2 regions of the Thalassotalea montiporae genome follow, and region 1 is predicted to be linked to the other one. Evidence: predicted binding sites of a transcription regulator. Region 1 holds the regulator's gene; the other holds the start of a gene.

The links. The regulator LexA, encoded in region 1, represses DNA repair genes until DNA is damaged. The targets are predictions, from matches to a motif close to TACTGTATNNNNATACAGTA.
Region 2: the regulator LexA is predicted to act here: its motif matches at 1,337-1,356, upstream of recN (DNA repair protein RecN).

The regions. Positions count from the first base shown of each region.
Region 1 covers NZ_JBQRUO010000007.1:144,130-147,311, forward strand. The annotation lists gene tviB (Vi polysaccharide biosynthesis UDP-N-acetylglucosamine C-6 dehydrogenase TviB) at 1-483, shown strand, start outside; gene ACSLUR_RS16980 (NAD-dependent epimerase/dehydratase family protein) at 494-1,516, shown strand; gene lexA (transcriptional repressor LexA) at 1,650-2,264, shown strand; gene coxB (cytochrome c oxidase subunit II) at 2,834-3,182, shown strand, end outside.
Region 2 covers NZ_JBQRUO010000003.1:296,125-299,306, forward strand. The annotation lists gene grpE (nucleotide exchange factor GrpE) at 1-231, opposite strand, end outside; gene nadK (NAD(+) kinase) at 389-1,273, shown strand; gene recN (DNA repair protein RecN) at 1,382-3,085, shown strand; gene ACSLUR_RS11960 (outer membrane protein assembly factor BamE) at 3,176-3,182, shown strand, end outside.

The DNA.
Region 1 (3,182 bases):
CCTTACTACCTAACACACAAAGCGCAATCAGTGGGCTACCACCCTGAAATGATTCTTGCAGGGCGCCGCCTAAATGATGGTATGGCGCACTATGTGGTTTCACAGCTTATCAAAGGTATGTTGAAAAAGCGTATTCAAGTAGAACAGGCTCATGTGTTGGTGATGGGCTTAACCTTCAAAGAGAATTGTCCTGATCTTCGCAATACCAAAGTGATTGATATTGTTGAGGAACTTAAAGAGTACAACGTAAATGTTGATATTGTTGACCCGCTATGTGCTTGTGAAGAAGCGCAAGAAGAATACGGTATTAAGCTTACTGCCGAGCCTAAAAAAGGTGATTATGACGCGGTGATTTTGGCGGTAGCACACGACGAGTTTAAAGCGATGGGGGCTGAGCAAATTCATGCGTTAGGTAAAGCGACACATGTCTTGTATGACTTAAAGTGTGTGCTTCCCAAAGACCAAGTTGATATGCGTCTATAGAGCAGAGTGTATGAATAAGTACGAACAAATATGCCAAGAATTGAAAGCGCAGCCTAAAACTTGGTTAATTACAGGTGTTGCTGGCTTTATCGGTTCTAACCTTTTAGAAGCCTTACTAAAACTAGATCAACGAGTTGTTGGTCTTGATAACTTCGCCACAGGCTATCAAAAAAACCTGGAAGAAGTGAAACAACTCGTTTCATCAGAGCAATGGCAGGCGTTTACGTTTGTAGAGGGCGATATTCGCGATGTTAGCACCTGTTTACAAGTATGCGATGGTGTTGATTATGTTTTACACCAAGCAGCTTTAGGCTCTGTGCCGCGCTCACTGGCAGATCCAATTACCTCTAATGCAGCCAATGTTACAGGCTTCTTGAATATGCTTGAGGCAGCAAAACAAGCAAATGTTACGAGCTTTACTTATGCCGCCAGCAGTTCTACTTATGGTGATCATCCGGCATTGCCTAAAGTTGAAGAGAATATTGGCAGCCCACTTTCCCCTTATGCGGTAACAAAATACGTTAATGAGCTTTACGCGAATGTCTACGCTAGAGCTTATGAATTTAATTGTATTGGTTTACGCTACTTCAATGTGTTTGGTTGCCGGCAAGATCCTGATGGCGCATATGCGGCGGTAATTCCAAAATGGACTGCTGCCATGATTAAAGGCGACACTGTGTTTATCAATGGTGATGGCGAAACCAGCCGTGACTTTTGCTATATCGACAATACCGTACAAATGAATATTCTAGCGGCCACCGCGCCCGCTGAAGCGAAAAACGCGGTATACAATGTTGCACTTGGCGATAGAACGACGCTCAACGAGCTTTATGCATCTATCAAGCATGCCTTATCAGATAATAGTGTTCAGATTGCAACAGAGCCTGAATATCGAGATTTTAGAGCGGGTGATGTTAGACACTCGCAAGCTGATGTTTCTAAAGCAAAGTCAGCACTAGGATACGATCCAAGCCATCGTATTCAACAAGGTATTCTTGAAGCTATGCCTTGGTATTTGGCGAATGTAACCTAGCCTTTTGGGAATATTGCAAGCCAGCATATTCTCTCGCCTAGATCGTGCGTTTTAAATTGGTCTTGCATATCCATACAGTGTGTATATACTTACAGTAATGCTGTATGGATATCAGGAGAGGACCTGTATCGCTATGAAGCCATTAACCGCACGACAATCTCAAATATTTGAGCTTATCAAAGATAAAATTGCTGATACTGGCATGCCACCAACACGAGCTGAAATTGCCGACTTCTTCGGTTTTAAATCAGCTAATGCTGCTGAAGAGCACTTAAAAGCACTAGCAAAGAAAGGCTACATTGAAATGCTGCCAGGTACTTCACGTGGTATCCGGTTAGCCGATGCATTTGTTGAAGAATCTGGTTTACCGTTAATTGGTCAAGTTGCAGCTGGTGAGCCAATATTGGCGCAAGAGCACGTAGAAGATCGTTATCAAATTGATGGCAATTTATTCCAACCGGCTGCAGATTACTTGCTGCGTGTTAACGGCGAGAGTATGAAAGACATCGGTATTATGGACGGTGATTTATTGGCAGTGCATCAAACAACTGATGTTCACAATGGCCAAGTCATTGTCGCGCGGGTAGAAGATGATGTTACTGTGAAGCGCTTTAAACGCGAGGGTAATGTGGTTTATCTGCATGCAGAGAACGAAGAATTCGCACCAATAGAAGTTGATCTAACCAGTCAGCACTTTAACGTTGAAGGTATTGCTGTTGGCGTTATTCGAAATGCAGATTGGATGTAAGATAAAGCATCTCTTTTCAAGGTTTATTTTTTTATCATTAGCTAGACGAATAGATTGATAGTCTTTTGTTTAGTTACCTGACCTATATTTTTCTAATTAAGCCAGCGAATTTCGTTGGCTTTTTTATGTCCAAAAAACCTATCACTACTAAACTTTCTAGTTGACTGCATCCCCTCTCAAGCGCTTGATAGCACATAATTTAATCGACGCGGGGCTCTTTTATTAGAGCTCATACTCTACTGATAAATAAGGAAAAAATAATAAGAATTGATCATAAATCACTAGATCTTGATTAAAAATTGAGTAATTCTAGGTTGTAAAGTGCGCAAACAATAATAACGAATAAAACATAAGAATAAGTGATGTGCGCACAACAACTACATTACAACATACATCACAACACGATCTGCAAAGTAAGCCCACGTCGAAAGTTTTACTATCGACGGCTTTGATGTCTTTGTTATTCAACAGGGTAGAGGAGATGTCGAGTGAAAAGACGTAACCTAGGTTGGCTGTTTTTGGGGAGCATTTTTAGTAGTACGTTGTTTTCCAGCACAGCTTGGGCGGAGATGGAGCTGAACTTAACCAAAGGGGTTACCGCAATCAGCAATGAGGTTTATGACCTTCATATGCTGGTACTGTGGATATGCACCGTAATTGGTATTTTAGTGTTCGGCGCAATGTTTTGGTCGATGGTATTCCATCGCAAATCAAAAGGCGTTAAGCCTGCAACTTTCCATGAAAGTACCAAGGTAGAAATACTTTGGACTGCCATTCCCATTGTTATTCTCATCGCGATGGCAGTGCCTGCCACTAGCACATTGATTGAGATGGAAGATAATGATAACTCAGACATTACCATCTTAGTTACAGGTTCTCAGTGGAAGTGGCATTACAAATATTTTGACCAAGGTATTG
Region 2 (3,182 bases), on a different contig from region 1:
CTCTGCTTTCGCACGAATTACTGAGTCTTTTTGATCAGCAACCGTTGCTTGAGCAGCAGCTAATGCTAGTTCTAGCTCGTTAATTTTTTCTTGCTCTTCGCTTAAAATTTCATGCGCGTGTTCGTGCTGCTCTTCTACTTGCTCTTCAGCTTGGGCAATAATCTCTTCAGCAGCAATCTCTTCGGCTGTCTTATTTTCGTTGATAGGGTTTTCGTTCGACTCAGTGGTCATGAAAATCTCTCCGGTAAAACATAATTGTTGCTAATTATGGGGTTTAGAATTTTGGTTTCAAGCTCCATTTTTCAAGATTTATTAAATCCCTGACTTTACAAGTGAAAATTTAAGAGCGACACTGCCGATAACAAGAAGAATTCAGGCATATAACGTCATGAGCCAGTTGTATAAAACCGTTGGCCTTATTGGTAAACCAAATCACGAAGGCGCAAGCGCGACCATCTCAACACTGCACCAGTATTTAATTGAAAATAACTACCAAGTATTAGTTGAGCGCTCGGTTGCATGCGCTATTGACGCTGACTGTGAACCAAATATTCAATCGTTAACCGATATTGGCGACCAGGCCGATCTCGCGATTGTCGTTGGTGGTGATGGTTATATGCTCGGCGCAGCGCGAGTGTTGTCTGGCTACAGCATAGGTGTTATTGGCGTTAACCGTGGCAACTTAGGTTTCTTGACCGACTTATCACCTCAAGATGTTATTCCGCCACTTGAAGCAATATTGCACGGTGAATCTCGCTCAGAGCAGCGTTTTATTATTGAAGCGGAAGTGTATCGCCACGGTAAACTAAAAAGCTCTAATAGTGCCGTTAACGAAGCGGTGCTGCATGCCGGCAAAGTCGCTAACATGATTGAGTTTGAAGTCTACATTGACGACAGCTTTATGTTTAGCCAGCGCTCAGATGGTTTAATTGTTTCTACGCCAACAGGTTCAACCGCTTATTCAATGTCGGCAGGCGGGCCAATTTTAACACCTAATCTAAATGCCCTATCGCTGGTGCCTATGTTCCCGCACACCTTAACCAGCCGCCCGATTGTGGTGGATGGTGACAGCGAAATTAAGTTAATTCTCGCTAACGATAACCACGAAAATTTACAAGTTAGCTGTGATGGTCACGTTATTTTAGCGGTCATGCCAGGTGATCAGGTAATCATCAAGAAAAGCCCTTATACCCTGCGCCTTATTCATCCATTGGATCACAGTTACTTCAACGTGCTTAGAAACAAACTAAGCTGGGGCAATAAACTCTATTAGTTTCAAACAGCTAGCATAAAACTTTTACAGCAAGATTCACTTTCTACTTGCACAACTGACGATTACTGTATAAATTGACAGCTAAACACTGTTTATTTATACATGACTATGCTGTTACAACTGACCATTCAAAATTTTGCCATTGTCAAAGCTCTGGATATCGACTGGCAACAAGGCATGACCACTATTACTGGTGAAACTGGTGCAGGTAAATCTATCGCAATAGATGCGCTTGGCCTTTGTTTAGGTGAGCGCGCAACCACAAACACGGTAAGGCCAGGGGCAAAAAAAGCCGACTTAGCAGCCACGTTTGATGTCACCAACAATACACTTGCCCAGCAATGGTTAGCGAGTCAGGAGCTACAGCAAAGTCAATCAGATAGCGATTCAACAAACGGCACTGTTGAATCACAAGAATGTATTCTTCGCCGTGTGATTTCTGCCGAAGGTCGCTCTCGTGCATTTATTAATGGCAGCCAAGTACCACTGGCACAATTAAAAGAGCTTGGCCAGTTACTGATCAATATTCATGGTCAACACGATCATCAACTTATCATTAAACCCAATGAGCAGCGCAAAATGTTAGATGCATTTGCTGGGCATGATGATCTTATCGACAACGTTAAGCACTATTATCAAAGCTATCGCAAACAAGTAGCAGAGTTAGAAGCACTAGAGCTTAGCCAGCAGCAGCGCGAAGCCAAAAAACAGTTATTGCAGTACCAAGTGCAAGAGTTGGATGAGTTTTCATTGCAAGCTGATGAATTTCAAACACTTGAAGCCGACTTCAAACGCTTTAGCCATAGTCAGCAGATTTTGTCTGACACCATGGAGTCACTGCACATTCTCTCGCAAAACGAACAGTTTAATGCGCTTGATGCACTGCAAAAATGTCACGATACCCTATCAACACTCGCCCATTACGATAGCGAACTCGCAAATATCGCCGCCATAATCAATGACGCAGTGGTGCAGCTTGAAGAAGCCAATAACGATCTACGCCACTACCACGATCGCCTAGAGCTAGACCCTCAAGCCTTTAGCATAATTGAGGAGCGTTACTCACAAGCCATTCAATTGGCGAAAAAACACCAAGTCGCGCCAGAGCAATTACCAGATTACCACCAACAATTAGCGTTGGAGCTGAACGGCTTAACGGGTGATGAAACTCGCTTAGCAGGGCTTGCTGATGAAATAGAGCAAACCAAGCAGCGATATTTTGAGGCCGCGCAAGTACTTACCGATTCGCGCATGGCAGCTGCGAAAATACTTAGCAGCGACGTGACTACCAGTATTCAGACGCTCAATATGCCGCATGGTCAGTTTGATGTCGCTATTACGCCACTTTCGTCAGATAAGCCAAGTGCTCAAGGGCAAGACGAGGTGTTATTCGTTGTCAGTATCAATCCAGGGCAAAGCTTAGAAGCCATGCACAAAGTCGCTTCAGGTGGTGAGCTTTCGCGTATTAGCCTTGCCATGCAGGTTATCCTTGCCGATAAAGTGGTTTCACCTACCCTTATTTTCGATGAAGTGGATGTTGGTATTAGTGGCCCAACAGCGGCAATGGTTGGAGCAAAACTGCAACAACTGGCGCAAAATACGCAAGTGATTTGTGTCACTCACTTACCGCAAGTGGCGTGCAAGGGGCACCAACAGTTATTCGTAGCGAAATTAACCGATGGTGAGCATACCGAAACCAGTGTTACGGAACTTAGTGAAGGTGCACGCGTCAAAGAAATTGCCCGCTTATTAGCAGGCAACACCATTACCGAGAGCAGCTTAGCGAATGCTCAAGAATTATTGGCAGGATAACAACAGCGTAAATTTATTGTGAATTGTTTTGTAACTATCAGTTCGCTTGGGTATTATCCTCTGTCACATGTAGTAGGATTTTAGTTTTTCATGTTAG